DNA from 4 places in the Exiguobacterium sp. s166 genome. Region 1 is predicted to be linked to each of the others. Evidence: riboswitches for the same ligand, from Rfam matches in the RefSeq annotation. Region 1 holds a riboswitch; each other region holds the start of a gene.

Region 1 (8,123 bases):
CAACCGCTTGGTTTGTTCAATTATAGGTATGAACCCGCGCCGACAAGGCGTGAACCCCAGTAACCTGATTTGAAGCTTGAGTACTTGACGCCACCTGTTTCTGAGTTCACCATGCTTGTTTTGCTTGTTGCCATACCGACGTGTTGAATGCCGCTACCGTGTGAGAAGAAAACAAGATCTCCAGGTTGAACGTTTGAGACACTTACTTTTCTAGAAGAAGAATATTGTGAAGAAGACGTACGTGGCAATGTTTTGCCCGCTGCTTTTTTGTAGACGTAGCTTGTGAAACCAGAGCAGTCAAATCCACGAGTTGTCGTTCCGCCCCATACATAAGGAGTTCCTTTATGTTTAGCTGCTTCGCTTAGAAGGCGTGTACGTGTTGAAGATGAAGTTGTTGATTTTTTAGCCGTTGAAGTAGAAGACTTGTATGTTTTCGTATACTGTGTAGAAACATAACGTGTTTTTCCACCGTATGAAATTTTAGTCCAGCTGCCTGATTTACCTTTGTATGTAAATGTTTGGCCTGCGTTTACTTTACCAACGATGCTTGCTTTTGTAGAAGGACCCGTCCGAACACGTAATCCGCTGTCTGTGATTTTAACTTTCGTTACTGTAGAAGCTGCCTCAACCTTATCTGTTCCCACTGATGCAAATCCTGAAACCACTAATGCTGCCGTTGCGACCGATGCTAGAAAACGTTTCATATGTGAAATCCTCCATGTCATTTTAAAGTAGTTTTGAAAACCGAGTTATATGATGTATCTCATTAAGTGTTTGTTTAAGCAGTTTGCCTTACAACTGTGTAAGTTTTTCTCTGCACGATTATCTTAGCATGCGGAGACATGAAAACGTTTTTTCAGTTCCGCTACAAAACATGACGTTTTTGTAACATAACTGCAATAATATACTCGAATATTACAAAGAAGAAATTCCCATTTCTTAAATCACGACGAAATGGATGAAATGTGATACCTTTAATTCACGAAGAATATACAACATGATCATCGCACCATGATGATTACATCCTTTGCTCCTGAATTTATACGAAGAATAGGTGAATGCATATGCCAACTGAAAAAACTGACAAACCAGAACGTTCCTATACACTCGCTCAACTCAGCAACCTGACATTAAAAGATTTATATGAGATTGCAAAAACAAAAAACGTACCACAGTACCGAGAGGCGCGTAAGCGTGAATTGATGTTCAAGATTCTTAAAGCGCAAGCAGAATCCACCGGTCTTTATTTCCTCGAAGGGGTACTCGAAGTTATCCCCGGAAACCCACAAATGCAAAATGATGGCGGCTTCGGCTTCCTTCGTCCTATCAACTATTCGCAATCCTCTGAAGATATCTACATCGCCGCCTCACAAATCCGCCGCTTTAATCTCCGTAACGGAGACGTCGTGACTGGAAAAGTCCGGCCGCCAAAAGAAAATGAACGGTTCCAAGGTCTTTTAAGTGTGGAAGCCGTCAATGGAGAAGCACCGGATACGGCGCGCAATCGTCTGTTCTTCCCGGCATTGACACCGATCTATCCAGATCGTCTGATGCGTCTTGAGACAGAACCGCGTCATTTGTCGGTCCGGGTGATGGATATGATTGCCCCGGTTGGATTTGGCCAACGCGGTTTGATTGTCGCGCCGCCAAAAGCAGGTAAGACTTCTCTATTAAAAGAAATCGCCAATTCGATCCAGGTGAATCATCCGGATGTTGAATTGATTATTCTGTTGATTGACGAACGGCCGGAAGAAGTGACGGACATCGAACGTTCTGTCCCCGGAGCGGATGTCGTCAGTTCAACGTTTGACGAAACACCGGACAACCACGTCCGGATTTCGGAACTTGTCCTTGAGCGGGCGATGCGTCTCGTCGAACATAAAAAAGATGTCGTTATTTTAATGGACTCGATTACACGGTTGACGCGGGCTTATAACTTAACTGTTCCGCAAAGCGGTCGGACATTGTCCGGAGGGATTGACCCGGCAGCCTTCCACAAACCGAAACGCTTTTTCGGTGCCGCCCGGAATATCGAACACGGTGGCAGTCTGACGATTCTTGCGACGGCACTCGTCGAAACCGGTTCACGGATGGATGATGTCATCTATGAAGAGTTTAAAGGAACCGGCAATATGGAACTGCATCTGGACCGAAAATTATCCGAGCGCCGGATCTTCCCGGCCATCGATATCCGGAAATCCGGAACACGGAAAGAAGAGTTGCTGTTACCGCAAGATCAGCTCGATGCCTTGTGGACGATCCGCCGGACGATGAACGAGTCCAATGAGTTCGTCGACAGCTTCTTACGCAAGATTCGGGACACGAAAAATAACGAAGAATTTTTTGTCGAACTGGAGAAAGAAAAGAAGAAACCCGTACGGCGCGCACCTGTTAAACCACGTGTGACGAAAACCGACACAACGACTTGAAAATAGGTATTGCGGGACATGAAAAAATCGTTTAGTATAGGAAGGTAACTTACTCTGGCTCAGCAAATGAACCAGGGCGGAAGGAGAGAAAACAACCATGAAACAAGGAATTCACCCAAACTACAACAAAGTTGTATTTATGGACTCAACTACTGAGTACAAATTCTTGACTGGTTCTACACGTTCTTCGAACGAGACAATCACTTGGGAAGATGGAAACGAGTACCCACTCATCCGTGTGGATGTGTCTTCGGACTCGCACCCATTCTACACTGGTCGTCAAAAGTTCAACGCTGCAGACGGTCGTGTCGATCGCTTCAACAAAAAATACGGCCGCAAGTAATTGCGACTTCAGTATTAAAAAACAGCCTGTCTCCATTACTGGAGCAGGCTGTTTTTGTATAGACAGAACTTGGCACGGTACGCCAGATACGTTTTTAAAACGAAGGATAGACCGATTCCACCGGCAGCACCAATCAGATACGGAAGTGTATCCGGATTGTTCGCAAAATGTTCGAGTAAAAGACTGAAGGAAAAATGACGACCTAGGAAATAACCTGCTCCTAAAAAGACACTGATCCAAATTAAAGCACCGGTATAGGCATAAGTAACGAAGATCCGGAACGGCATTTTCGAGACGCCGGCAAAAAAAGCGGACAGTTGCCGGAGACCGGGTATGTAATAACCGATGATTAAAACCGTTTTTCCGTAACGTAAAAATCCGGCTTCTGCTTTGAAAATATGTTTTTCAGAAATACGTAACTTCGGAGCCATTCGATGGAGCAACGGCATTCCAAGTTTCAGACCGAGCACATAGCTGATTGTCATTCCGATACAACTGCCGGCATAGGCAGCAAGAATTGTCCCGACGAGCGGCAAATCACCATGATGCATCCAGAATCCTGACATGACGAGTAACGTCTCGTCTGGAACCGGAAGACCGACGATTCCACCGGCCAGAAGAATTGCGAGTCCGAACGCTCCATATTGATGGAGGACTTCATGTAATATGTGATGAATCGGAGTCACCTTCCTTCAAAGAAACTTCTCTTTCAGTGTACAGGAAATACATACCAGTTGAAATGAGAAGATGAAGAAAGTGGCGAATTTGGCAAGGGTTTTTGATTTTTAGAAGTCAATCCTTTTTCTCAATTTAGATTCGGGCTATACTCGTTAAAGTGACTAATTTAGAGGACGGTGTTTACGATGATGCATGTGATCAATCAATATGGTTGGATTGAAGTGATTTGCGGAAGTATGTTTTCCGGCAAGTCAGAAGAACTGATCCGTCGTGTCAGACGGGCACAGTATGGAAAGTTACCGGTTCAAGTGTTCAAGCCGGCAATCGATGACCGGTATCATGAAGAGCATGTCGTGTCGCATATCGGCAACTCGGTCATTGCGATTCCGATGGCGACGAGCCGTGATGTCTATGCAGCAGTGGCGGAAGAGACGCAAATCGTCGCGATTGACGAAGTTCAATTTTTTGACGATGAGATTGTCGCAGTCATCGAAGCACTGGCTCAAGATGGCAAACGCGTTATTTGTGCGGGACTCGATCAGGATTTTCGGGCCGAGCCATTCGGCAAGATGCCTGAATTACTGGCACGTGCGGAATTCGTGACGAAATTACAGGCGATTTGTCTGTCATGCGGAGATCCGGCGTCACGGACACAACGATTGATTGACGGGAAGCCGGCAAACTACAATGATCCAATCATTCTCGTCGGGGCGTCTGAATCCTATGAACCGCGTTGCCGTCATTGTCATCAAGTTCCGGGCAAACCGCAACCGTTACAGGAATGGAAAAAACAACAGCAAAATTGAGAATAGACGATTTGAAAAAGCGAACGATTCTTTGGCCTCACGGCCGGGAATCGTTCGCTTTTTTTTATCAACCGGTTCGTGTCAACCGGCTGAACTGTTCGATGAATTGTAAGGTCTCACGGACAATCGTCTTTTGATCATGGTCAAGCGTCGCGACATGGTACGAGTCGAGCAGACAATAACTGCGTTTATCTGTTGCCCCAATCGTCCGGTACAAATAATCGGAACAGGCCGGCGGGACGACGTGATCCTCAGCAGAATATAAAATAAGTGTCGGAATTTGAATCGTCGCTAAGTGTAGTCGCGTGTCATCAATGAGTCGTAACAGTTCCGAAGCACAAACTGCGGGGACAAGATCATAGATGATTTCAAAAGCGGTCTGCTTGATATCAGGGGTGCTTTCCGGCAGATAGACCGGACAATCGGTGAAGGATAAGGCTTCGTAAGCAGGGACGGACAAGGCGGCATTTATCGTGATGATTCCTGCAATCGGGAGACCTTCAGCGGCAAGTGACAGGGCAAGTGTCGCCCCCATCGATTGTCCGACGATGAAGATCGATTCGCACCGTCCGGCTAACTGTTCGAAGCCGTCACGCAAGCTCTGTTTCCAGTCATCTGCCGTCGTCGCTTCGAATTCCCGGACATCGGTCCCGTGACCGTGCAGGCGAGGGGCATAGACGGAGAAACCTTGTTCTGCGAACTGTTCTCCTACAGCCCGAACGCTTTGCGGCGTTGCGTTAAAACCATGACAGAGCAAAATGCCGACGGATCCGCGTCCTAAGGAAAAGGCTTCCGCACCCGGTATAACAGGATAAACCATACTCATCATCTCGTCCTCCATTTCAAAAATAAAAACCCGTTTGGCTTTGGACGCAAACGAGTTTCTCGTGTGTATCATCCAAAGCAACCGCTTTGCTGGTCGGAGCACCTTGCATAACAGCAGGTTGCCGTGGAGTCCTAGAGCCAGGTCTCTCGTCCACTCTTGATATATCGTATAGGAATTGTCGGATTAATCATTGAGAAGATGATAGCATTGGCGGAAATGAATTGTCAAACTCTCTTGAACAGGCGTCAAAATTCAGACAACGATCCGGTTTGTCCCGGGACAAAAATCGATATGGGTCATATGGTTTATTTTTGAAAATATGGTTGACCTTTAAAAGATCTTTCTGTAGTGTAAAAATTAGTTTTACGACATAAGTTCAACCGGCAACAACACACATACGAATTTCATACCGCAACACTTATCCAGAGAGGTGGAGGGACTGGCCCTACGAAACCTCGGCAACAGACTCATTATGAGCACTGTGCCAATTCCATCAGACAATTGTCTGAGAGATGAGTCGAGTGGATTCTGCCATTGTGCGGATCCAGGTCTCTTCTTGTTTCTTAAGAAGAGACCTTTTTTGTATTTTAAAGGGGGAACAAGTGGTGATTACATTCAAAAATGTAAAAAAAATCTATGAAACAAAGGAACAATCGATTGCTGCGCTGAACGGGGTCGATCTCGAAATCCGAAAGGGAGAAATCTTCGGTGTCATCGGTTTCAGTGGAGCCGGAAAAAGTTCCTTATTACGATGCGTCAACCTGCTTGAACGGCCGACATCGGGCAGTGTGACGGTCGATGGCCAAGATTTGACGACGCTCTCGGCGAAACAGTTACGGGAAGCCAAACAACACATCGGGATGATTTTTCAGCACTTCAATCTGCTGGATTCGAATACGGTTTTTGCGAACGTCGCAAAAACCCTTGTCTTAAAGGGCGTCAAAAAAGACGAGGTCCATCGGCGGGTCAATGAACTGCTGGATTTCGTCGACTTGGCGGATAAGGCCGATCATTATCCGGACCAGTTATCGGGCGGACAGAAACAACGGGTCGGGATTGCCCGGGCACTTGCCACCCAGCCGTCCGTCCTGTTGTGTGACGAAGCGACCTCGGCGCTTGATCCGCAGACGACACAACACATATTACGCCTGCTGAAACAAATCAATCAGGAATACGGCATCACGATCTTACTGATTACCCATGAGATGGGTGTCATCCGTGAGATTTGTGACCGGGTCGCCGTCATCGAAGCCGGCAAGCTGATTGAATCGGGTACCGTGTTCGACGTCTTCTCGAATCCGCAAACGGCGACGGCAAAAAACTTCGTCCGTTCCGTCATGCAGGATGAGATTCCGGCGTCGGTTCAAAAAGTCATCGATCAACGGGATACCGGGCACCATATCTACAAAATCAACTTCCTCGGGGCAGGGACCGGACAACCGCTTTTATCGCAAGTCGCGAAACGGTTTGATGTCGATCTCAACATCCTGCACGGCAGCATTACGGAACTGCAAAACATTCCGTTTGGCAGTCTGCTTGTTGAACTGATCGGTGATGCGGCGGAAATCAAACGGGCACTGCATTACATCGATCAATCGGATGTCGTCGTCGAGGAGGTGCTCGCAGATGCTAGTTAATTACACGGACATCTGGACCGCTTTTCTGCAGACGTTGACGATGGTTGGACTGTCATTACTCTTTTCGACATTGATTGGTTTACCGCTCGGGATTCTGCTTGTCGTGACACGCAAAGGAGCGTTGCTCGAACAAATTCCGTTCTTCAATGTCCTAAGCGGCATCGTCAATATCTTCCGGTCCGTTCCGTTCATCATTCTGCTCGTGGCAATCATTCCGCTGACCCGTTTGATTGTCGGATCGTCAATCGGAACACAGGCGGCAATCGTTCCGCTCGTCTTTTACGCGGCACCGTACATTGCCCGCCTGATCGAAAGTTCGTTGCTTGAAGTCGATACCGGTGTCCTTGAGGCAGCGGAAGCGATGGGGGCGACACCGTTGCAGACGATTTTCCGTTTTCTGTTGCCGGAAGCGCTCAGCTCGCTTGTTCTGAACCTGACGATTGCGACGATTGGTTTGATCGGCGCATCAGCAATGGCCGGGGCAATCGGTGGCGGGGGACTTGGTGACTTGGCAATCACGTACGGTTACCAACGGTTTGATACGACGGTCATGATCATCACGGTCGGAATTCTCGTCATCTTGGTTCAAGGGTTACAGACGACAGGCAATCTGTTAGCACGAAAAATTCGGAGACACTAAACAACTACAAATAGAGAAAAAAGGGAGAGATGAAAGATGAAAAAAGGTTTAGCGATTGGTGCAGCATTAACGACGGTATTGTTTGCGGGATGTGCCGCTTCCGGAGAAGAAGATCAAAAGACGGTCAAGCTCGGAGTCAGCGGTTCTGATACACAAGTCTGGGAATACGTCGCGAAAAAAGCGAAGAAAGAGGGCATCACGATTGAACTCGTCAAGTTCTCCGACTACGTCCAGCCGAACCTCGCCCTGGCGGAAGGGGAGATTGATGCGAACTCCTTCCAGACCGTCTCTTACTTTAACGCCTTCAAAAAAGAACATAAGTTAAAACTGTCGCCGATTGCGACGACGGTCATCGCGCCGATGGGGATTTATTCGGATAAGGTCAAGGACGTCAAAGACATTCCGGTTGGCGGAAAGATTGCCGTCCCGAACGAAGCGACGAACATGGGTCGGGCATTGCTGCTGTTGCAGGAAGCCGGCTTGATTAAATTGCCGGACGACTTTGACGGTAACGGCTCCGTTGATAAAATCGTCGAGAATCCGAAAAAACTGAAGATTGTCCCGGTCGTGGCCGGTCAGACACCACGCGTGCTGCCGGATGTCTCGGCCTCGATCATCAATAACGGAATTGCCGTCGATGCCGGCTTTAATCCGATCAAGGACTCGATTCTCCATGAAAACGAGACGGCAAAACCGTACATCAACATTATCGCGACCCGGACGGAAGACAAAGACAAAAAGACGCTCAAGAAAATCGCCTCGCT
Region 2 (8,123 bases), on a different contig from region 1:
CACAAGAGGGCATCGACCTGTTGCATCAGGTGGAGCGTTTTCTCCGTTCCTAGCTTCCCGGCGAGTTCGCCGCCGAATCCGGCAGAATAGTTGTATTTTCCTTCCGATTTTCCGAGTCCGCCAAAACCAAGATAGGTTTCTTGCAGTGTACGTTGGCCAAGCGGTTTTCCGGCATCAATCACTAAGACGGTCTGACCGTGTTCCATCAGTTCATGGGCCAAAAAGATGCCGGCGACGCCGGCACCGATAATCGTCACATCATACATCGTTTGACCAGCTCCTTTTTGTTAGTATACAAAAAAACCGGATTCCTGTTGAGGAATCCGGAACTCGAAAACGATTATTTCCAGTCTGTGATGTCGTTGATTGGTAGACGGACCGATGGGTAACCGGCGTCAACTGCTTTTCCGATTGAAAGGAGCATGACAGGGAGGTAACGGTCTTTATCCATACCGAATGCTTCCGCGATTTGGTCTTTTTCGTAGCCACCAATCGGGTTCGTGTCATAACCGTGTGCACGTGCCACAAGCATCAATTGCATTGAGACGAGACCTGAATCAATCAAGATGCTGTCCCGAAGTGTATCTGTATCTTCCGGGCTGTAGAAGCCTTTGATGGCAGGGACTTGGCGGTCACGGACTTCTAGCGGCATCAAGCCTTTTTCAACAGCCATATCATAGATTGTATCGATGCTGTCGACTGCATTCATATCACCAAAGACCGCGATGACAGCAGATGATGTCTCGACTTGGACTTGATTGAATTTAGCGAGTGGAGCAAGCGTCGCTTTTCCTTCTGCACTGTCGATGACAAGGAAACGCCATGGTTGCATGTTGACAGAAGACGGAGCAAGTGTTGCTTCTTCAAGGATTTGTGTCATTTCTTCTTTTGAAATCTTGACGTTTGTGTCGTAGTTGCGGATTGAGCGGCGTCCTTTAACGATTTCCATAAAGTCTGTAGTTGTTTGAGTTGTCATAGTAATAATCTCCCTTTTTGTTTGTTCTCTATTTTTGGTTAGTACGGGTACTACTTATTTCCAGTCTGCGATGTCGTTGATCGGCAGGCGAACCGACGGGTATCCTGTGTCGACTGCTTTTCCGATTGATAACAGCATAACTGGTACGTAACGGTCTTTTTCCATGCCAAACGCTTCAGCGATTTGATCTTTTTCGTAACCGCCGATTGGGTTCGTGTCGTAACCATGCGCCCGGGCAACGAGCATTAATTGCATCGAGACGAGACCTGAGTCGATCAAGATGCTGTCTTTGAGTGCGCTGGCCGGTACGCTTTCGTACATACCTTGAATCGCCGGTACTTGACGATCGCGGACTTCTTGCGGCATGAGTCCTTGTGCGACTGCTGTATCGTAGATATTTTCAAGTTGATCAATCGCCTTCATGTCACCGAAAACTGCGATGACAGCAGATGATGATTCAACTTGAACCTGGTTGAACTTAGCGAGTGGAGCAAGCGTCGCTTTCCCTTCTGCACTGTCGATGACGAGGAAACGCCATGGCTGCATGTTGACAGAAGACGGAGCGAGTGTCGCTTCTTCAAGGATCTGTGTCATTTCTTCTTTTGAAATCTTGACGTTTGTGTCGTAGTTACGGATCGAGCGGCGTCCTTTAACGATTTCCATGAAATCAGTCGTAGTTTGTGTAGTCATTTGAAAGTCTCCTTTTTAGTTAACGGTTGTTTTAGGTAAGGTGAGGGCATTTGTTTCAATACGTTGGATCATCTGTGCCAGCTGGTGTTGTTCGTCTGCCGTGAATCCTTCAAGCAGCTGTTCGAGGAATTCATCTTTTTGCTGACGTAACCGGGTAATCCGGGTCGCACCTTCTGGCGTCAGTGAAACGAGAATGACGCGGTTATCTGTTGCAGAACGGACCCGTTCAATCATCCCGTTCGTTTCGAGATGTTTTAAGTGTCGTGTTACCGCTGCATTATCAACGTTAACCCGTTGTTGCAACTCTTTTTGACTAATGGTCGCATCGACCTCGAGTTGGGCTAATAGGTCCATCCGGGTTTGGCTGAAGCCGTCCGTACAGAGGTCAAATTTTTGAGCAATCGTCTTATTGACAGAGACGAGTGCATAAATCAGTCGTCCTTTTTCAGTACAGGAAATACTCAAGTTCATCACATCCTTCCCTTCGTTCGGAAAATCCTTGACGTATCAAAGATTGATATGTAAACGAATATAACGTGTCTACTTTCATGACGCAACTAATATGCTTCATTCACAAAAAAAGATACCATTTCCTGTGAAATGGTATCGAGTCAGACGACTTAACTGATTTTTTGTTGTTTCCGGGGAATCGTTCCGGCATCAATCGCAGCAATCATCCGGCGGAAATGCCCCAACCAAAATTGAAGGAACGGGCCGATCAGGAAAATCGATAAGATCGTTCCGAAGAACACGGGTCCTCCGAGCAGCCAACCGATGCCGCAAGCGGTGATTTCCATGAATGTCCGCATCATCCGGATGGACGTACCGAACCGTTCAGCGAGCGTCAGTGTCAGTCCGTCCCGCGGCCCGGCACCGTACCCGACAGCAACATACAGCCCCGCTCCCATCCCGATGATGAAGATGCCGGCAATCAGCCAAAGCGTGTTCTGCCACAGGGAAGAAAATGAGGGCAGGAGACCTGAACCAAGAACAAGATTCATGAACACCCCGACGAAAATCGCGTTGACGAGTGTGCCGACCTGGGGTGTGATCCGGTCGAGCAAGTATTTGACGAACACCAATAACAATCCGACAAGAAGGATGATTGTCCCAACGGAAAACGGTGTTTTATTTTGAAGACCAAGGTGAAGAACGTCCCAGGTCGAGACGCCGAGTTGTGCCGTGATCATCATCGATGAACCGACAGCGAGTAAAAAAAGGCCAAATAAAAATAATGCCCATTTCAGGACAGAACGTAACAGCCAAGACGTGTGAATGGTCTGCTTCATGAATGGAAGACACCTCGTTTCAAAATCAAATTGATTCATTAACTGTACCATGTTTGATGGAGGAAACTAAAGGAAATCCGATATTTTCCATCCTGAGATGGAGGGAATCCGTCCTGCTTATCCGTATACTGATAAAAAAGGAGGTCAGTCGATGCGAAAAATCCGCCATTTGATCCGTTTTACATATCTTGAAGCCATCTGTTGTGTGTTCCCGGTCGCGATTTTCTTGGCGCTTGCGACATCCCGCTATCTACCGGCGGAACCGATTGCCCGTTATGATTTGCTCTTGATCTGGTGTCTCCTCGTTCAAATCGTTTTACTTATCACGCGTTATGAATCAAAGGAAGAGTTTAAATTGATTTTAATTTTCCATGCGATTGGACTTGGACTTGAGCTGTTTAAAGTCCAGGTCGGATCCTGGAGTTATCCGGAAGATGCCTTCAGCAAAGTATTTGGTGTTCCGCTTTATGCCGGCTTCATGTATGCGAGTGTCGCTAGTTACATCTGCCAGGCATTTCGCCGTTTTGATCTCCGCATTACACAGTTTCCCCGGCCGCTGTTTGCTTTAGCGACTGGTCTGCTCGTGTACGCTAACTTTTTTACCCATCATTGGTTGTTTGATTTTCGTTGGATTTTGATGGGGATTGTCGCTCTCATCTTTTATAAGTCCTGGGTCTATTTTCGTCTGGATGAGACTGTCTACCGGATGCCGCTCGTTCTTTCGTTTGGTCTGATTGCCTGGTTTATCTGGCTGGCGGAAAATATCGTGACCTTTTTTAAGGGTTGGGTGTATCCGAATCAGCAGGATGGATGGGAGCTGGTCGACTTCGGGAAATTATCGTCCTGGTTTTTACTTGTCATCATCACGATTTTGATTGTTTCCGTCGAAAAATACCGGCTCGGTGATCCGTCAATCGAAATCAAATCATAACCTTATCAAAAAAATAACCCGGTCTTTTTTTGACCAACCTACACGAAAGTCCCTTGCTATAGTTGAAAAAAAGCAAAGGGGTTGTTGAAGATGATGCAACAGATCGTGGAACGGGCGAAGACGTTAGTCGCCGGTAAAATGAAAGTAGTCGAAACGGTGGAAGAATGGGACCTCCTGCTCGAGGAAATCCGGGGAATCGATGAATGGGTGCAGATGTCGCGTTACTATACACCTTCTGAAAAGTTGGACTTCACGTGGAGCAATCCAGAAGAAGACATATCAATCAAGCAACCTGTCGTTCCTCCTGTACAAATCACTCCTGTCATCGAACAACGTTACGCCTATACGTTCGTCCGTGAATTAAAAGGTGGTTCTTTACGGGAATGGCCGAACAGTCACATCTCGGAAACAGAGATCCGGCAATGGAATCTCGAACATGGAATGGAAATCCGGGTCCAAGTCGTACATCAGGACGTACGCCGGACGACACTTGAAGTGATGGCTGTTGTCGCGACTGACCGGATGAAGCCACTGTCGGAACGAATCGTTTTTGAAAAATGTATCGTTAAAAACCACGGTATCATTGAATCGACGGTCGAAGGACCATTAAAGGATGAGACGGGTAAGTCTTTTTATTACGCCACACCGGTTGAAGACATGCGCTTTTTCCATCTGAAAGAAGGACAGCTCGTCGATCTCGTCATGTGGAAAGGTCGTCCGGAAACACTGACGATTGCCTGGAAATATGCGTTCCAATATCAAGAGCCGACGGTACAACTGTTGGAGACGTCAAACAATTCAACAGCACCAGTGCCACCATCAGTTGAAACAGCCAACGCCAGATCCATCGTCAAAAAGTCGGGACGCTATCTGAAGCAAATGAAACGAAAGCCGAAATTGAAACAAGAACGGAAAACGCGCCGGATTCGTGAAAAGAAATCCCAACCGTTGACACCACTCGTCACGACGTCCGTACCGGGGCAGCCCATCGACTTCGTGGATAAAAAACCACTTGATTTTGCACCGTTTGAAGGCATGCGGCTAGTCATCGTCGGCAATGAACAGCAAGCACCGGTCTACCGGACGTTTTTCGAAAAAACAGGAATCGAGCTGATTCATCTGTCGGGTGATGCCCAATCTGCGAAAAAGATTGCCAGTCTCGCGAAAAAGACCGATGCCATCGTCGTCGTCACAAGCCGGGTGTCCCATGCCGCTTCTGCACACGTCATCGCGCAGGCGAAGAAACATGATATTCCGTTTGCGATGGAACGGCTCGACGGACGACGTTCTTTGTATACGGCATGCCAGCGCCAACTTGAAAAAGCACGCTTAAATCAGTTAAAAACAGGAAAATCCTGAAAAAAGGTGAAACTCCTCTCTTCATGAGCCGTAAATAGAGATAGAACTTATTTTGAGGAGGATCATATTCATGTCATCACAATTAAAAAAATCAGCAAAGGAAGCATTAAGCGGTCGTTGGGGCTTTACGGTCTTGATGTTTTTATTATTCGCAATTCTGCAAGTCATTCCGGAACTACTGTCGTCTGATTATGACGAACCTTTCCAGACGATTGACTTCCTCGGATTGATTGCAACGATCTTATTACTCCCACTTGGTGCAGGATGGGTCTGGTTCTCACTTTCTATCGCACGGGGAGAACAAACAAAAATCAGTGATTTATTTGAGCCCTATAAATATTTCATAAAAGTTGTCCTGCTTTCAATCGTCCAATTTGTATTCTTGTTCCTATGGGCATTGTTATTGGTTGTACCGGCCATTATCAAATCATTTTCGTATATGTTGACTTACTACATTTTGCGGGATGAACCTTCGATTGGTGTATTGGAAGCAATCACCCGGTCACGTCAAATGATGGATGGACACAAAATGGAAGCTTTCCTGTTGATTCTATCGTTCATCGGCTGGTTTTTCCTTGGATTGATTACGATCGGAATCGGATTCTTGTGGATTATTCCTTACGTCAGCGTCACGCTTGCAAAATTCTATGATCGGATCCGCGGCAAAGAAGCACCCGTCGAACAATCGACGTTTGTTGCCCCATATTAAGACGAGGAGGATGAGAGCTTAGCTCTCGTCCTTTTTTTGAATATCTTTTTAATTCCGATTGGAAAACAAGGTTTAATGGTTGCTTTACTCTGCTAAAAAGTGTACGATAATTCCAATAATTCTTATCAAGAGAAGTCGAGGGAATGGCCCGAAGACACTTCAGCAACCCCGCGAGCAGCGGAAGGTGCTACTTCCTAAAGGAATCTTTTCCTTTACAGATAAGAGCAGACATGATTAATCCGTCGCTCTTTTCGATTTTCGAGAAGAGCGATTTTTTTTATAAGGGGGACATAACGGATGGAGTATGGATTTTGGTTACCGATTTTTGGCGGATGGTTACGAAATGTTGAAGACGAACAGATGCCGGCGACGTTCGATTATGCGAAACAGGTCGCGCAAACGGCAGAACAAATTGGTTTTTCAACGACACTGATTGCGGAGTTGAACCTAAATGACATCAAAGGGCTTGAAGCACCAAGTCTTGAAGCCTGGACGACGGCAGCGGCGATTGCCGCGACGACGGAACGACTGGAAATCATGACAGCGGTCCGTCCGGGTTTCCATAATCCGGCGACGACCGCGAAGATGGCAGCAAACATCGATCAACTTAGCAACGGGCGCTTTACGTTAAACGTCGTCTCTGCCTGGTGGGAAGAAGAAGCGCGGCAATACAACGGGATCTTCACAGCTCACGACGAACGCTACGCGCGGACGGAAGAGTTTGTCACGATCATGAAAGGATTATGGGCAGATGCTTCGCCGTACAGCTTCGACGGGAACTACTATACGCTCGAGAAGACGCAACTGCATCCGAAGCCGGTTCAACGACCGGGCATCAAGTTGTACGCAGGCGGGGAAAGTGAAGCCGGCAAACAAACCATTGTCAATCATTGTGACGCTTATGTCATGCACGGCGGAACAGTGGAAGAAGTGTCCGTTAAGATTGAGGATATGAAGGCGCGCCGACAAGCGACAGGGCAACCGCCGCTTGAAAGTTTTGGATTGGCTGCTTATATCATCTGCCGCGATACGGAAGAAGAGGCTATTCAAGAATGGCAACGAATTACGGACGTCAAGGAAGACAGTGCCGGATACGCCGGGTACGACGACTTCGTCAGCAAATCACAACTCGAACAGCAGGTAAAACGGAACGATTATTCGGTCTCGAACCGCGGACTCCGTCCTGATTTGATTGGAACACCGGAACAGATTGCGGAACGGATTCTTGCGTTTGAGCAGGTGGGTGTCTCCTTATTATTACTTCAATTTTCACCACAACTGGAAGAAATGGAACGCTTCGCGCGCGACGTCATGCCGCTTGTCGAAGAAAAACGAAAGGTAGGTCAAACCAAATGACAAAAATTCATATCTTACACGAAAACCAGGAATGGACGGACCATTTAATTAAACGACTCGAGGAACTGGAGTTGCCGTATGAACAGTGGCATCTCGATGAAGGACAGGTCCCGCTTGATGAAGTCCCGCCAGAAGGCGTCTTCTACAGCCGGATGAGTGCGTCGTCGCATACGCGCGGGCACCGCTACGCCCCGGAACTGACGGAAGGGGTACTCGCGTGGCTAGAGGAACACGACCGGACTGTCTTTAACGGAACCCGTGCCTTACGTCTTGAAGTGAGTAAAATCAATCAGTATACGGCCCTTCGAAAAGCCGGTATCCGGGTTCCGAAAACGACAGCTGCCGTCGGGCGTGATCAAATCGTCGAAGCGGCGAAAAAAATCGGCGTGTCCTCGTTTATCACGAAACACAACCGTGCCGGAAAAGGACTCGGCGTTCAGTTGTTCCATTCGATCGAAGCACTTGAGACATATCTTGATGGACCAACGTTTGATGAACCGGTCGACGGGATCACACTGATTCAAGAATATATCCAGGCACCGGAACCGTACATCACGCGCTGTGAGTTCGTCGGCGGGAAGTTTGTTTATGCTGTCCAGGTCGACACGTCAGAAGGATTTGAACTGTGCCCGGCAGATGCCTGTGTCATTGACGACTTGTTCTGCCCGGTCGGTGAAGAGGCCCCACAAACACCGATGAAGTTTAAAGTCGTCGACGGATTTAATGATCCGATCATTCAAAAGTATGAAGCCTTCCTGCAAGCGAACCAGATCGCGGTCGCCGGCATCGAGTTCATCAAGGATGCGGGTGGAA
Region 3 (8,123 bases), on a different contig from region 1:
TGTGTGACCAAACGGCGGTAAGGTTCCTTTTTCACCGAGAAACGGATCGATTAAAAATACTTGATTGGCATAAGTAACGACGAGTGTCGCATTACGGATCTGTTGAATATCCACAGGCAGTCTTCCTTTCGGGTTGGGAATGTTTCACTGTTCGTTCATTTCCCATTCAGACGCCGGACTAATCATATCTGCTCGTCGATCGTTTTCGGAAGCAACTTTTCCATCGCCAGGACATCGACATAATACCCGTTGAGCATACCCTGTTCCTTAAATGTTCCGACAATCCGGAAACCGGACCGGATGTACAGTTTTTGACCGAGTCTGTTAAACGGAAACGTAAACAGAATCAACTTGTGGAACCCTTGCGTAATCGCGTGTTCTTCAATGACATGGAGCAGCTGACGCCCGATGCCTTGTCCGCGGTGGGTCCGGGTGATGTAGACCGATAGTTCACCGACCGATTGATAGACGGGGCGCGGATTGTAGGGGTCAAGTGAGATGAAGCCAAGGATCGTCGTTCCTTCATACGCTACAAACCCGGCATAGCGGGGTGTCCGTTCCTGATACCAGTCCTGCATGAAAGATAATTCCTTGGTATCCGTTTCAAGCGTCGCGATCCGATCTTCGATGCCTTCGTTATAGATGTCGAGGATGTCTTGTAAATCAGCTTCTTGGACAGGACGAATCATCATACACGTGACCTCCAATTCAAAAGAGTCTTTTCTTCATTATATAGGAGGAAACGAAAACAAGCGGTATGTTTGTAAGATAGGAATGGAGCAGAAAAAAACAGACAGCCGGATGGACCGGGCCGTCTGCTATTCGGATGTTTCCTCAGTTTGTAGTTTCGATCGGATCTTTTTCGTAAATTGGAACCCAACCATCCGTTGTCACGAAAATCCGGACCGCAACGACTTGGCGATCGTCCTGTAGTGTGAAGTAATGACGTGTATTGACGGGAACGGAAATCAAATCTCCGGGGTTCAGTTCAATGTTGTAATAGCCGACTTCGTCGTCCTGGATCGCAAAGACGCCGTGACCGCTGACGATGAACCGGACTTCGTCATCCGTATGGTGGTGCTCTTTTTGGAAGTTGACGAGCAACTCATCTAAGTTCGGTGTCGCATCGGACAGTGAGATGATATCGGCCGTCTGGTAGCCGCGGCGTTCCGAGACGTCCGTAATTTCCGGCTCGAACGTATCGAGAATCGTTTGTTTGTCCGCGTCCGTCAGCGTATAGGTGTCGACCAGTTCTGCCGGGAGTTTCGAGACATCCCATTGTTCATACAGGACACCACGTGAAGAAAGAAAAGCGGAAACCTCGTTTTGATCCGTATACCGTTCGTTTGTCTTTTGGAAAAGTACTGTTGCCATTTTAAATTCCTCCTTTTAATGAATCGCCTGTCGGCACGTTTGCAGTTTTAACGTGTAGCTGAATAAAAATTCAAAGGCTTCCAACTGTTTTTTCGCTTCAAAGGCAGTCGGTGCCCAGACGGTGATCCCGTGATTGCGAATCAGGACGGCACCGCTTTCCGTTTTTACATGCTTGGCAAACACTGCGGCAAGAGTCGGGATATCCGCATGGTTCGCAATAACCGGTACGACGACTTCCGCATCTTCTTCCCAGCGGCCGAGTGCCTTGATGATTTCCTGACCGGTAAACCGGATTTCCCCGCGGTCTCCGTAGAGTTCTGAAATGACATTGTTGTCGACGGTATGGACATGAAGCGAGCAGCCGGCCGTCGTCCGGTTAAAAACTTCGACATGAAGTAACGTCTCCGCGGAAGGACGTCCGTTTTGTTCGCCGATCAATTGACCGGTCGCGTCAACATGGACGAAATCGTCCGGCGTGTCCTGGCGTTTATCTTTGCCGCTTGCCGTCACAAGAAATTCCGTCGGACTGCTGTTCGTTCGAATGGCGAGGTTACCGCTCGTGCCGGGAAACCAGTCGCGTGCGGCGAACTCCTGCTTGATAGCGCGGAGTTCTTCGTATCGTTTCAAGAATGTCATGCATGCACCCCCGTGGTCTGTAAGTGTTTGACGATGTCATAAAACGTTTCAAACGGCGTATAGGGAATACCGTGCTGTTCACAGAGTGTTATCAGATAACCCCGGGCATAGACGTGATCAGCCTTTTTCGCCAGTTCAAAATCCGTCACGGAATCGCCGATTGCGATGATCGTATCGCCGTCCTGCTTCAACTTCCGGGCGATTGACGTTTTACAACAGCCGCATTGATTGTTGCATGCCGCATCGCAAGCGTGTGGCCATTCAATCCGGACCGTCTCTTCACTGAAGTCACTGCCGTTGCAGTAAATCGTTTCATCTGTCAGTAAACAGGCAAGAATCGGTTGGACAAAAAAGTCAATTCCGCCGCTGACAATCGCAAAGTCGATTCCGTTTGATTTGGCAAAGGCGAGTAAGGTGTCGAAGCCGGGACGGATGACTGCCCGATTAATCAAAAAATCGATATACTCCTGTTTTCGATCTGAGGGCAACAATCGGAACATCTGTCCAACCCCGGACCGGATCGACAGCGACCGGTCGAGCACACCTTTTTTTAATGGTTCAAATGCTTCTTGCGGGGCAAACTCTTTCATCAAGGCGATGATGTTGTCGTGTTCCGTCACCGTGCCGTCGAAGTCACATAAAATCCGAGTCGTCATTTCGTGATCCCCCAGGCGTCAAGGGCGACCCGTAATTCTTCCTGCCGCGTTGCGGCACTTGTCAGCGATTCTCCGGTCAGTGCGGCGTCGAGCGCCTGACGAAATGCAAGGACACCGGCCGCTGCCCCTTGCGGATGACCGTGAACGCCGCCTCCGGCATTGATGACCGAATCGGTACCGAAATCACGGACGAGCTGAGCGACGAGGCCGGGATGGATGCCGGCGGACGGAACCGGCAGAATCGTCTTCGTTTCTCCGATTCGCGTCGCTTCAACGGCGATCCCGCGGGCCAAATCTTTGGCGAGTGCAACGTTACCATAGGGAGACGGGAACAATGTCAAGTCAGCACCGGCCAGTCGGGGTAACGTTCCAAGCAGAACAGGAGCCGAAATACCGTATTCAGGACTTGCGATCAAGGCACCGCTTAAGGCCGGGTGATTAAAAATCGGGACGGAAATGTCCGCATCGGCAGCCAACTCGCGCAGGACATCGAGTCCGTATGTAAACGTGTTGAGCAGGAAGGCCGTGGCACCTGCTTCAATCAGGCGTTTTGCCTGTTCCTTCAAGCCGAAGACGGGACCGCTTAACGTAATCGCATAAAGCGCCCGTTTGCCGGTGCGTTCATAATGGGCGTCGAGGACTTCCCGTCCGATCCGTGCCCGGTCGAGTGCCGGCGTCAACGGATTGTCGTATAGAATCTCATCATCTTTAACGAGATCGATGCCGCCCGCGAGCTGTGCTTCGAGTTGTTCCCGTAAAAAGACGAGGTCCCGTCCGATGACTCCTTTAAATATGCTCATCAACAGGGGACGGTCATGGACCTGAATCAATTGACGGACTCCTTCAATCCCGAATTTGGCACCGGGAAAGTCGTTCGTGAATGACGGGGGAAGCTGTAAGTCGGTTAACTTGATTTGTCCATCGAGCGACAGTTTACCGAAGACCGTCGTTAAGATAGCGGAAAAGTCCCGTGAGACGTTGTGTTCCGGATAACGGATCGTAATGTAACCTTTGCCGTCATGTTCTTCTGTATGGACGACCTGTCCTTTAAAGGATTCCAGTTGTTGTTGTTCCAAGTGATTTAAATCGGTCCATGAACCGACCGTCAGACCGAGCGCGATTTGCTCTGCCCGTTTCGGCAACTGATCGGTCGTTCCGAGTTGGTATGTTGCGGTAATGTACGCCATATGAATCGTCTCTCCCTTATTGAAAAATACAAAAATGGTCCCTCGTCAATGACAAGAGACCATGAAAATTTGCGCGTGGACTCTTATCTGTCAGCGTATTAGCTGCAAGAATTAGCACCGTGCCAAGTGGTCGGTTGCTGCGACATCGTAGGGCTCGTCCCTCCGTCTGCTCTTGATAAGAATTGGATGAAATTGTGAAATCTAATTGCAATTTTTACATGAGATCCATCACTTGTCAAACTATATTTTGAAAATTTATTTTTTTGAAAATACTTCTTCTATAGACGGTTCCGTTTTTGAATCCGTTTCACTAAAAATTGGAATTGACAGACGGCCAGCAACGCACGTAGTATTCAAATCAACATCAAATCACATGACAACTACATATGACTCTTATCGTGAGTTGGCAGAGGGAATTGGCCCGAAGACGCCGCAGCAACCGACCATCCGGCACGGTGCTACATCCAACAGACATTCGTCTGAGAGATAAGAGGACGGAGTATTCTGCCGCGCCTCTTTTCTTTGACGAAAAGAGGCGTTTTTTCGTGTGATCAACAAGGAGGAAACCAGAATGGGATACCAAGCATTTACAGTACAGGACGCGATTGAACGGGTCCGGACACTCGGATTAATCGGCAATGAACCGGTGACGGCAGAAGAGATCGGGGACGGGAATTTAAATCTCGTTTTCCGGATTCAGGAAGGAGAAAAACGGCTGATTTTAAAGCAGGCGTTGCCATATGCGAAAGTCGTCGGGGAAAGCTGGCCGCTGTCGCTCGAACGGGCCTGGATTGAACAATCGGCCTTAAAAGAATTCGCAAAAGTCGCTGTTCCTTTCGTTCCGCACGTCTACCATGCGAGCAAGGAAGAAGCGTTTACGGTGATGGAGGATTTGTCGCATTTGACGATCGCCCGGACCGGCTTGCTCGAAGGGGAAAAGTATCCGTTACTCGCGGAACACATCGGTTCGTACCTGGCGCGGACACTGTTTTATACGTCGGATTTTGCGCTTGGACCGGTCGCGAAAAAACAAGTGGCACGGAACTACTACAATCCGGATCTCTGTGATATCACGGAAAAATTGATCTTCACAGACCCGTTTTATGATGCGGAAACGAATGCGATTGAAGCAGGCCTCGAAGCGGAAGCGGTTCGGTTATGGCAGGATGCAGAACTGAAACGCGAAGTCGCGAAACTGGAAACACTGTTCATCACAAAAGGTGATGCATTATTGCACGGTGACTTACATACCGGAAGTATTTTTGCTTCAGCCGATGAAACGAAAGTCATCGATCCCGAGTTCGCCTTTTACGGACCGTTTGGTTTTGATGTCGGACAATTCATCGCCCATCTCTGCTTTGCCGCGTATCCAAACTATGCCGAGTTACGGGATGGACGGGTGAAGGATATCGATACGTTTTGGCTGACCTTTGCGTCGACGTTCAAAGCATTATGGGAACGCGAAGCGGTAGAGCCGTTCCGTTCGGCGGGCGGACTTGTCGACGATGTCCTCAGTACGATTTTACAGGACGCACTGGGCTTTGCCGGTTGTGAGTTGATCCGGCGGACGATTGGATTGGCACCGGTTGCGGACCTCGAGAACATCACGGACGCGAGGGAACGACTTGAGCGGAAACGTCATGCGTTACGTCTTGGAGTGGCATTGATCAAACGCCGGACCGAATGCAAGACGTTCACCGATTTACGAAACTTCGATTTGACGGAGGAACTCAGCCGATGAGCCAATTCGTCCAAAGCATCATCTATGACAACGGGACGGTGACGATTTTGGATCAGACCCGGCTCCCGGAAGAAGAACGATACGAGGTTATCCATGACTTGGCGCAAGCGATTGACGCCATCAAACAATTGCGTGTCCGCGGTGCACCGGCCATCAGCCTGTTCGGCGGCTTCATCCTTGTGCAGGAAGCATTCCGCCGGACGACAGGGTCACTTTCTGAAGCGAAACAAGAACTGTTGACGGTGTCGGCCCAATTGCTCGCAACCCGGCCGACCGCTGTCAATTTGCGGAACGTGCTTGATGAGCTGAATCAAATTATTGTCTCGAGTACGGCGCTTGCCGAGTTACCAAAACGGTTGGAACAAAAGGCGCTCGAACTGTATGAAACGGATGCCAAGACATCCCGGCAAATCGGGATCCACGCATTGGAATTATTTGAGTCCGGTGACCGGGTTCTGACGATTTGTAATGCCGGATCGATTGCGACAGCGGCTTACGGGACGGCACTCGCCCCGTTTTATCTCGCGAAAGAACAGGAAATTCTGCTCTCCGTTTATGCGTCGGAAACGCGGCCGTTACTGCAGGGAGCGCGTCTGACGACATGGGAACTGCAACGGGCCGGTATTGACGTGACCTTGATTACCGATAATATGGTCGCCCATACCATCAAAGAAAAAAACATCACCGCCATCATCGTCGGTGCCGACCGGATTACCCGAAACGGGGATACCGCGAATAAAATCGGGACGTTTCAACTGGCGTTACTGGCCCGTGCTTTCGGGATTCCGTTTTATGTCGCGGCACCCCTTTCGACCTTTGATTTGACGAGCTTGTCGGGAGACGAGATTGAGATTGAAGAACGCGATGCCCGTGAAGTGACGCAATTCGCAGGGAAAGCAACGGCGCCGGCCGGTGTGGCCGTCTTTAATCCGGCGTTTGACGTGACACCGCACGAATTGATCACGGCAATCATTACGGAACTGGGAGTCATCAAGCATCCGTCCGTCGAAACGATCGAGCAGACAATCGGACAACAAATACGTTAAACAGACTGGGGAGATCGAAATGAAAAAATTAGCATTTGCGGTACTTGCACCGGCGGTCTTGCTGGCTGCTTGCGCCAATAGCGAAGCGACACCGACGAAAAAAATCAGTGGTGTACCGGAAAGTGTCCAGGGAGACGTCAAAATTGCCGTCATCCGCAATCTGGCATCCGATGACCATACGAAACAGTTTTTGGACGGAGCTCGTTCGGAAGGGGAAGCGCTCGGTTTTCAGGTTAACACGTTCATCTCGGAAGGCAATGACGTCAAATTCAAGGAACTCGTCGCCCAAGCCGTCCAACAGGATTATGACGGACTGATCATCTCGCACGGAAAAGAGGATTATGCCTACGACATGATCAAACCGGCAATCGACAAAGGAATCAAAGTCGTGACGTTCGATACAGTGACAAAGAAAAAGGACCAGACGTTAAAAGGCATCACGGAAACGTTCCAGGATGATCATAAACTGGCACAGCTTTCACTCGATGAAGTAACGAAAGTCAAAGACGATCAGCCGGTCCGGGTCATCAAACTGTGGTTCGGTCCGGGATTTGCCCCGCTTGACCGCCGTCAGGAAATCTACAAGACATACGAAGCAGACGGAAAAATTAAAACGCTTGAAACAGTCGGACCAACGAACTTCCAGGATGTCCAAGGCGATATTGCGACGAAGATGAACGCGATTCTCGCCAAATATCCGAAAGGAAGTATCGATGCCGTCTGGGGTGCTTGGGATGAAGTCGCCAAAGGAGCCTATAAATCCTTAAAGGATAACAAACGTCAGGAGATTCCGTTGATTTCAATCGACGTTTCGAACCAGGACATCAATCTGATGCGTGAAAAGGGCAGTAACTGGGTGTCGACGAGTGCCGTCGATCCGCATTTGATCGGACAGACGGATATGCGTCTGCTGGCGAAAAAGCTGGCCGGGGAAAACACACCGGACACTTTTGACCTAGACGCTAAACTGGTCGAACAAAAAGCACTGAAAGCCGATACGACGATGTACAATCTCGATACGATCATCAAAGGCTGGAGTACGTCCGAAAAGTTCAATGAACCGTGGATGGAAAAACTGCGGAAAGCGAATGACGGGAAATGACCCGTCCGGTGAAGGAACAACGACTGGAGATGCAGGGAATTTCAATCGAATTCCCCGGCGTCAAGGCGCTGGACGATGTTGATTTTTCCGTGGGCCGCGGGGAAATCCATGCGCTTGTCGGAGCGAACGGAGCCGGTAAATCCACGCTGATGAAAGTGTTGGCCGGGGCGTACGATTCATATGACGGAACGATTTGGTTTGACGGTGTACCTCTGACAATCGATTCACCGGCTGCCGCAAAACGGGCCGGGATTGAAATCGTTTATCAGGAAGTCGATACGGCACTGGTCGGTTATTTGACCGTGGCGGAAAATATTTGTCTCGATGTGCTGACGAACGGACAGCTGAAAGGGTTCATCAGACGGCAGCGATACGAGGAAA
Region 4 (8,123 bases), on a different contig from region 1:
ATCTGCTCGGGTGTCGTACGGCAACATCCGCCGATCAACCGGGCACCTGCGGCATACCATTCCGGAGCAATGTCTTCGAAAGCCGTACACACTGCTTCACCGGACCAGGTCTTACTGACCGGATCATACTGCTCACCGGAATTCGGATAGACGATAATCGGTACATCGGTCAGTTGTTTTAATGTCGTGATGAACTCTGTCGCAATCGATGCCGGAAAACAGTTCGCGCCGATTGCCGCCAGTTGCGGGTGCTCCCCTAATGCCTTGATACACTCACTCAACGATGTTCCTTCACTGATGTGTGTTGCGTCACGCAGGGAAAAGGCAAGCCAGGCCGACTGATCCGGAAATTCTTCGAGCAGCCGGAACAGCACTTCGGCTTCCTGCAAGGAGGGAATCGTCTCAAATGCCAACACGTCCGCACCTGCCGCGATTAACGCTTCCAGACGAGGACGGTGGAAAGCTTCAAGTTGCGCATCGTCGACTCCGTAATGACCGATGTATTCGGATCCGTCCGAAAGATAGGCACCGTAAGGACCAATCGATCCCGCAATCAAAGCGTGATCCGCTGCCGGTCCGGTTTCCGCACGCGCCTGCTGTGCCAGATAGACCGTTTGTTTCATCAGTTCAATCGCTTCCTCTTCTTTAATCCCCCGGCTGCTGAAGCCGGTGACACTCGCTTGGTAGCTGGACGTGATGGCACAATCCGCCCCGATTTTAAAATAATCCGCATGGACGCGGTGAATCTGTTCCGGTTCTTCAAGCAGTACACGGGCCGACCAAAGCGGATCATCGAGATTTCTCCCATGGCGTTCAAGTTCCGTCGCCAGTGCTCCGTCCAATAAAATATAGGGTTTTTCTTTTAACAGTTGTTCAACTGGATTGTTGTTCTTTGACATCTTCCACACTCCGTTTCCATGATGTTTTTGTCAGATGATGAACGATGTAACAGACCGCGATAAACGGAACCCCGAAATAGAGGGCGACCCGTTGCGTCGGATCAAAGGCGATTCCGATCAATGAAGCCAAACACATTAAAAACGACAGAATCGGTACAAACGGATACCAGGGCGTCCGGTAAACCAAATCGTTTAGATCATGCCCCTCTTGCAGATAGCGCTTGCGGAACATGAACTGTGAGGCGCTGATACTCATCCAGACAACGACGACTGCCAGTCCCGAGATCGAGACAAGCGCAATGTAGACGGAACCCGGTGCATAGACGCTGGAGAACAGGGCAAGCAGACCACCGAGCATACTGAAGAGAACGGCACGTATCGGCACTCCGCTCGCATTTAATTTAGAAAAGTACGGCGTAATCATCCGTTGATCGGATAAAGACCAGAGCATCCGTGATGCGGCGTACAGACCCGAGTTCGCTGCTGACAAAATCGCGGTCAGGATGACGAAGTTCATGATGTCTGCTGCAAACGGAAGACCGATCCGTTCAAACACAGCAACGAATGGACTTTCAAGCACTCCTTTTGAATCATTTGGTAACAGAATCGCAAGAACAATGATCGTCCCGACAAAAAATAAGACGAGCCGGAAGACTGTTGTTCGAATGGCGAGAGGAACCGTCCGTTTCGGATCGACCGCCTCACCTGCTGCAATCCCGATTAACTCTGTTCCGGAATAGGCAAAGTTAACGGCAAGCATCGTCATCAAGATCGCGAACGCTCCGTTCGGAAACAGGCCCCCCTCCGTCAACGGAGCGAGAAGCGGTGCTTGTGAGCCGTCCGCGAGGGGCAAGAATCCGACGATTGCTGCTGTTCCTAAGACGATGAACACTAAAATCGTCAGCACCTTGACGGCAGAAAACCAAAATTCAACTTCCGCGAACAAGCGGACCGTCAAGACATTGATGCCTAAAATCATGACGACGAATAAAGCACTGAACAGCCAGACCGGAACATCCGGAAACCAGCGTTGCATCAATAAACCGGCTGCCGTAAATTCCGAACCGAGCGCGACCGTCCAAGTCAGCCAGTAAAGCCAGGCGACGGTATAGCCTGTTCCGGATCCAATATATTTCGTCGCGTAGCTGTGAAAGGCACCCGTCTCCGGCATATGTACCGCCAGCTCCCCTAGACAAAGCATTACCAGATAAACCGCCAGCGCTCCGACCAGGTAAGATAAAATCGTGCCGACCCGACCGGCCTGCTCGAGCGTATAGCCTGTACTTAAAAATAATCCGGTCCCGATGACACCTCCGAGTGACAACATGACGATATGCCGGGATTCCATTTTCCGCCGAAACGTTCCTTCTTTCATTGCTCCTCCACACTCCTCTTTTTCTCGTTAAACTAAAAAAAAACGCACCCACATGCATGGGTGCGTCGGTCGACAATCAAAGGAAGCTTATCGATCGGGTACAACACCCGCAGGAATTAGCACAGTATCTTTCGACCTGTTGCTGAGGCTTCAAAGGGCCAGTCCCTCCACCTCTCTGGATAAGAATGTAATTTTTCATAACAGTACCAACCCTGTTTTGAATTGTCAACACAATTCAGAATTTATCATGTAAAAAAAAACGCCTTACACCAAAACGGTATAAGACGTCTGTCGCTTATTTCTTCGCAAACAAATCAGCTGTCTTCAATGCCATGCGAACCGCTTTCCGGTTCAATGTGCCTTGTTGATGCTTCATTTCTTTTGTTTGACTGTTCAACTTGCCTTGAAGTGATTTGATTTTCTTATCTTTTTCAGCCATTTTCGCTTTATCGCGTTTTTGAGCTGCCACGATTTTTTGTTCTTCTGCTGGGAAATATGATTCAAAACGTGAAACGGCTTCTTCGATACTGATTCCTGTGATCGGTTTAACGACCGGAAGCAACTCTGCTTTGGCCATTTCACGATCAAACGGAACGTTCTCCGGATAGTTCGTTTCTTTGTAGATGTGTTCTAGATCATTTGTATTCAGGAATTCCACGAAGTTATCAAAGTTACGTGCTTGAACACGTGTTGGACTCTGGAAGTCAGCCGACTCAATCACATCTGACAAACGTGTGCTGTCTGTGATGTCATTTGCCCAAATGTGTGTCAATTGGTGATAATCCGTTAATTCGCGCATCCGTGCATCTTTCGGAATCAGGATACTTGGCGTTCCGGCAAGTGTTGCCGTGATGTTACCGTGAAGACGTGCTCCGAAGCTGAAGTCTGCTTCTTTCAAGAAGTCAATCCATGTCTGTGCGTTTAAGAAGAAGCGGACACGGTCGTTCATGTAAGTCGGATCCGACATTTTAACCGGATAGTTCGTGACGGATAAGTCAGCAATCGGATGTGTTCCTGTGTACGTCAAACGCAACTCTTTCATCCATTGCGGGATGAAGTAGTGGTTCGGGTACTCTTCCATTCCGCGTGTGATGAAGTTAAGGACGTTTTGCGGTGCAAGACGTGACGAGTTGACACCGATCATTGAATCTTTTGTGATATTCGTTTCACGAATTTTCAAATCACGACCAAACGCATACATCGATGGGCAACCGATGACTTTGTGATCGATTCCTTCGCGGAAACCAAGACGCGTCAAATATTTTGATGTGATTTCGCCGCGAAGTCCAAGCATGCTTGAGCGCTCAAGAACTGCGCTGACAAACGCTTTAACGTCTTCATCAAATGAGAAACCGTCGTTTAAATTCGCTTCAAACGGTGCGCGTAAACCGACACCGATGACGACGACCGGAATCTTTAGTTTTTTAATCAATTTTGTATATTTACGAAGTGTCGGGACGAATTCTTTACGGAATGCATCAGCGAGTGGAATGACATATAAATCGAAGTTCGCATTGATTTCATCTGCACGCTCTTCTTCATAGTAGTAGTAATCCGGTGTGATCGTCGTGCCCTCTGTCATCAAGGTGCGGAAAATACTGTATTGATAAATCAGGTTTCCGACGTTCCCTCCGATTGAGTTATGCTTCATCAAATATTCTGCGTCGAACTGTTCAAACGGTGTCATACCCGCACGGATAATAATACGTTTCATGTAAAATAATTCCCCTCTCACTTCTGTTTTCATTTAAAAAATATAAAATATATTTTGCTTTTTTAACCATCTTGTCTTTTCAAGGATAGTTGAATGCAATTCAGCAAGTCAACGAATAGCTGAAAATTACACATTATTGTGGATTATGAAAAATATAGGCTCAATACAACCTAACAATTATTCCCTATATAACAACTAGTTAAACATCTTTTCTCGACATACGATAAATTTCGAGATTTGCATAAATCGCCGGCAACATCACTTGCGTCGCTTCATCTTTCGAAAGAAGTGTGCCGAACAAATGAGCTGACTCGACTTCATTGCCTTTCTCCATGTCACGTTGTAAGGACGACTTCATCGTTTCATCCATTTGTGCGATCTGTTGCTGTTGGATCTGTTCAATCCCATCACTGAACACAGCACCTTGGCGTTCCATCGCTTCTTTGGCTTCCGTTGCCAGGCGGCGGATCATCATCATTCCTTCTTCCTGCGAACGAATCGGACCGATTGCTGAACGGAAAAGCGACGTCACACCGGAAAACGTCGTGATGAACAGATACTTATTCCACATATCGCTGGTAATCGAGTCCGAGTATTTAATCGGCGCTAGTGTCCCCTCTAGGTGCTGCTTCAGTTCTTCCAAACGGTCTGGCCGGGTTCCCGGTAACGGACCGAACAATAAATGATGGGACGGACTCGTCTGTACGATGTGTCCTTGTGCATCAAGCGTTGATTCGATGAAGCAGAGTCCGCCCAGTACACGTTCCGCTCCGAAGTGTTGCTCCAGTTGCTTTAAATGGGCCATTCCGTTTAGCAACGGCAAAATATATGTATCAGTTGCGACGAACGGTTTGATGTCCTCTAACACCTGCTCCAGATGATAAGCCTTGGTCGATAAAAGAATGACATCAAACGTTCCTTTTTCTCCGGTCCGGATCAGGCGCGGAGAATAGGTAATATCCCCATGAAGACTTTTGACATGAAGTCCCGCACACAATTCTTCAAACCGGCGTTCACGCACTAAAAATGTGACATCTTCCCCTTTTTCCGCCAACCGGGCTCCGAAATAACCTCCGACGGCTCCTGCACCGACTACTAAAATTTTCATTTATTTTATCCCTCCATCTGACTGATGTCTTACAATCTGTTCTACGCTTTCGTTCTCTAGCCTATCACATCGAAAAGCCGCACTTTTGATAAAGATGACAATTTAATTAAAGCGCTTGCATTTTAGTTTTCCTCGTTTATACTACTTGTATACAAGTATACTTATTCGACAAAGAGGGTGTTTTTTATGTCCGATCTTTTATACCCGATTAAATGGTTATCAAAAGCCTCCGCCGGTGATCGTGTGGCCCATGAACTGCGCATGCGGATCATTTCCGGCAAGATTGAGAGCGGTACCGTCTTATCTGAAAACAAATTAGCCGCTGATTTTTCCGTCAGCCGATCTCCTGTCCGGGATGCCCTGAAGGTGTTGGCGTCAGAACGCATCATCCGGCTGGAACGGATGGGCGCCGTTGTCGTCGGACTGTCCAAACAAGACATCCAGGAAATTTACGATGTCCGTCTTTTAATCGAGACGTTCGTCTTCGAGCGGATTGTTAAGATGAATCGTCAGGATTTGGTTCGGGAGCTAAGCAAGGTGCTTGAAATGATGAAGATTGCCGTCAAATACAAAGACGCAGATGAATTTTCATATCAGGATGTTCTGTTCCATGAAACAATCATCCGGTCGATTGACCACGGATACGTCAGCATGATGTGGCAGAATCTCAAACCTGTCATGGAAAGCTTCATCCTGCTGTCGATGCGTCAACGAATCGAAGACGACATCGAAGATTTTGACCGAATTCTCGAGAACCATGCACTCTACATCGAAGCAATCGAAACCGGCGACCGCAAACGAATGATTGCTTCGCTCCATCAGAACTTCGATGATGTGCAAGAAGTTGAGGATTTATGGAAATCGCAACAACTGATGACGAAAGGAGTCGAACCACATGACTGAACACATGTTAGGGATTGATATCGGGACGACGAGCACCAAAGCCGTACTCTTTACGACAAAAGGGGAAGTCGTCGGACAAACGAATGTCGGTTATCCGCTGCATACCCCGAATCGTTCGACGGCGGAACAGGATCCGGAAGAAATTTTCCATGCCGTGCTCGAAAGCATCCGGTTGATGACGAAACAACATCCGACGGAGCAACCGAAGTTCGTCGCCTTCAGCAGTGCGATGCACAGCTTGATTGCGATGGATGAACACGATCAACCGCTGACCGCCTGCATCACGTGGGCTGACAGCCGGAGCGAAGTCTGGTCGAACCGAATCAAGGAACAGTACGGTTACTCGATTTATCACCGCACCGGAACTCCGGTCCATCCGATGTCGCCGCTCAGTAAGATTTGCTGGCTCGTCGAAGAACATCCGGACATTGCCGCGCGAACGAAAAAATACATCGGCATCAAGGAATTTGTCTTCCAGCGTCTGTTTGGACAATACGTCATCGACCATTCACTCGCTTCAGCGACCGGTTTATTCAACATCCATGATCTCGACTGGGATGCGGAAGCGTTGCAGGTCGCAGGCATTGATGCAACCAAATTGTCGCGACCGGTTTCGACGACGACGTCCTTTACCGACATGTCAGCGGATTATGCCAAACAAACCGGCTTGAATCCGGCAACACCGTTTCTGATCGGGGCAAGCGACGGTGTTCTGTCGAATCTCGGGGTTAACGCGATCCGGAAAGGCGAAATCGCCATTACGATTGGAACGAGCGGCGCCATCCGGACGATCATCGACCGTCCGCAAACGGATGAAAAAGGCCGGATCTTCTGTTACGCCTTAACCGAAAACCATTGGGTCATCGGTGGACCGGTCAATAACGGCGGCATGGTCTTACGCTGGATTCGTGACGAACTGGCCTCGGCGGAAGTCGAGACCGCGAAACGTCTTGGCATTGATCCATATGCCGTCCTGACGAAAATCGCCGAACGCGTCCGTCCGGGATCAGACGGTTTACTGTTCCATCCGTATCTGTCGGGCGAACGGGCTCCGCTTTGGAACCCGGATGTCAGCGGTTCGTTCTTCGGCTTGACGTTATCGCACAAAAAGGAACATATGATTCGGGCCGCCCTGGAAGGTGTCATTTATAACTTGTACACTGTCTTCCTGGCGTTAATCGAATGTATGGATGGTCCGGTCACACGGATTCAGGCAACCGGGGGGTTCGCCCGTTCTGAAGTGTGGCGTCAAATGATGGCGGATATTTTCGAGTCGGAAGTCGTCATTCCTGAAAGTTTTGAAAGTTCATGTCTCGGGGCCTGTATTCTCGGATTGTATGCGACAGGGGAAGTCGATTCGTTCGAGGTGGCAGCAGATATGATCGGCGATACACATCGCCATGTGCCGAATGAGGAAGCAATGCACGAATACCGTCAGTTGTTACCGATCTTCATCAGTTTGGCGCGCGTTCTCGAAACCGATTACCGACGCATCGCTACGTATCAACGGGGTTTGATTCAAAAAGAAATTTAATTTAACGTTTTTGGGGGAAGTCACATGCCATTAGTCATTGTTGCCATCGGGATTGTTCTGTTACTCGTTTTAATTATGGGGTTAAAATTAAATACGTTCGTTTCGTTAATCATCGTCTCGTTTGTCGTCGCTTTACTGCTCGGAATGCCGCTTGATCAAATCGTCACGACGATTGAAGCCGGTCTCGGCGGAACGCTTGGTCACCTCGCCTTGATCTTCGGACTTGGTGCCATGCTCGGAAAATTGATTGCCGACGCAGGGGGTGCGCAACGAATCGCGATGACGCTTGTCGCGAAGTTTGGGGAAAAGAACATCCAATGGGCCGTCGTTGTCGCTTCGTTCATCATCGGGATCGCGTTATTCTTTGAAGTTGGACTGGTTTTATTGATTCCAATCGTCTTCGCGATCTCACGTCAGTTGCGTGTCTCGATCCTGTATCTCGGGATTCCGATGGTCGCTGCTCTTTCCGTCACACACGGTTTTCTTCCGCCACACCCGGGCCCGACCGTCATCGCCGGGGAGTACGGGGCCGATCTGGGACAAGTTCTCTTATACGGCTTTATCGTGGCCGTGCCGACCGTCATCATTGC

What was found. A riboswitch is a leader RNA that binds a small molecule or an ion and turns the genes downstream of it on or off. The one in region 1 is predicted to bind S-adenosylmethionine.
Positions count from the first base shown of each region.
Region 2: it holds a riboswitch for S-adenosylmethionine, as region 1 does, so the genes downstream of both, KNP93_RS10645 (LLM class flavin-dependent oxidoreductase) here and KNP93_RS14235 (alpha/beta hydrolase) in region 1, are expected to answer to the same signal.
Region 3: it holds a riboswitch for S-adenosylmethionine, as region 1 does, so the genes downstream of both, KNP93_RS13005 (2,3-diketo-5-methylthiopentyl-1-phosphate enolase) here and KNP93_RS14235 (alpha/beta hydrolase) in region 1, are expected to answer to the same signal.
Region 4: it holds a riboswitch for S-adenosylmethionine, as region 1 does, so the genes downstream of both, KNP93_RS10510 (amino acid permease) here and KNP93_RS14235 (alpha/beta hydrolase) in region 1, are expected to answer to the same signal.

Region 1 is NZ_JACSMU010000008.1:64,528-72,650, forward strand. Features, by position in the region: gene KNP93_RS14210 (C40 family peptidase) at 21-704, opposite strand; gene rho (transcription termination factor Rho) at 1,065-2,429, shown strand; gene KNP93_RS14220 (type B 50S ribosomal protein L31) at 2,527-2,772, shown strand; gene KNP93_RS14225 (DedA family protein) at 2,808-3,458, opposite strand; gene KNP93_RS14230 (thymidine kinase) at 3,636-4,256, shown strand; gene KNP93_RS14235 (alpha/beta hydrolase) at 4,324-5,082, opposite strand; SAM riboswitch class I at 5,145-5,248, opposite strand; SAM riboswitch class I at 5,498-5,601, shown strand; gene KNP93_RS14240 (methionine ABC transporter ATP-binding protein) at 5,688-6,719, shown strand; gene KNP93_RS14245 (methionine ABC transporter permease) at 6,709-7,359, shown strand; gene KNP93_RS14250 (MetQ/NlpA family ABC transporter substrate-binding protein) at 7,396-8,123, shown strand, end outside.
Region 2 is NZ_JACSMU010000004.1:89,493-97,615, forward strand. Features, by position in the region: gene KNP93_RS10605 (NAD(P)/FAD-dependent oxidoreductase) at 1-266, opposite strand, end outside; gene KNP93_RS10610 (nitroreductase family protein) at 341-976, opposite strand; gene KNP93_RS10615 (nitroreductase family protein) at 1,031-1,666, opposite strand; gene KNP93_RS10620 (MarR family winged helix-turn-helix transcriptional regulator) at 1,682-2,137, opposite strand; gene KNP93_RS10625 (YczE/YyaS/YitT family protein) at 2,287-2,955, opposite strand; gene KNP93_RS10630 (DUF817 domain-containing protein) at 3,107-3,886, shown strand; gene KNP93_RS10635 (DUF2325 domain-containing protein) at 3,977-5,245, shown strand; gene KNP93_RS10640 (DUF975 family protein) at 5,316-5,954, shown strand; SAM riboswitch class I at 6,074-6,179, shown strand; gene KNP93_RS10645 (LLM class flavin-dependent oxidoreductase) at 6,252-7,310, shown strand; gene KNP93_RS10650 (ATP-grasp domain-containing protein) at 7,307-8,123, shown strand, end outside.
Region 3 is NZ_JACSMU010000006.1:137,733-145,855, forward strand. Features, by position in the region: gene KNP93_RS12980 (MBL fold metallo-hydrolase) at 1-114, opposite strand, end outside; gene KNP93_RS12985 (arsinothricin resistance N-acetyltransferase ArsN1 family A) at 183-692, opposite strand; gene KNP93_RS12990 (1,2-dihydroxy-3-keto-5-methylthiopentene dioxygenase) at 835-1,374, opposite strand; gene KNP93_RS12995 (methylthioribulose 1-phosphate dehydratase) at 1,390-2,010, opposite strand; gene KNP93_RS13000 (2-hydroxy-3-keto-5-methylthiopentenyl-1-phosphate phosphatase) at 2,007-2,666, opposite strand; gene KNP93_RS13005 (2,3-diketo-5-methylthiopentyl-1-phosphate enolase) at 2,663-3,853, opposite strand; SAM riboswitch class I at 3,934-4,035, opposite strand; SAM riboswitch class I at 4,244-4,346, shown strand; gene mtnK (S-methyl-5-thioribose kinase) at 4,425-5,594, shown strand; gene mtnA (S-methyl-5-thioribose-1-phosphate isomerase) at 5,591-6,640, shown strand; gene KNP93_RS13020 (sugar ABC transporter substrate-binding protein) at 6,660-7,742, shown strand; gene KNP93_RS13025 (sugar ABC transporter ATP-binding protein) at 7,739-8,123, shown strand, end outside.
Region 4 is NZ_JACSMU010000004.1:63,280-71,402, reverse strand. Features, by position in the region: gene mmuM (homocysteine S-methyltransferase) at 1-899, opposite strand, end outside; gene KNP93_RS10510 (amino acid permease) at 874-2,274, opposite strand; SAM riboswitch class I at 2,359-2,460, opposite strand; gene KNP93_RS10505 (polysaccharide pyruvyl transferase family protein) at 2,570-3,988, opposite strand; gene KNP93_RS10500 (ketopantoate reductase family protein) at 4,188-5,096, opposite strand; gene KNP93_RS10495 (GntR family transcriptional regulator) at 5,283-5,999, shown strand; gene gntK (gluconokinase) at 5,992-7,533, shown strand; gene KNP93_RS10485 (GntP family permease) at 7,558-8,123, shown strand, end outside.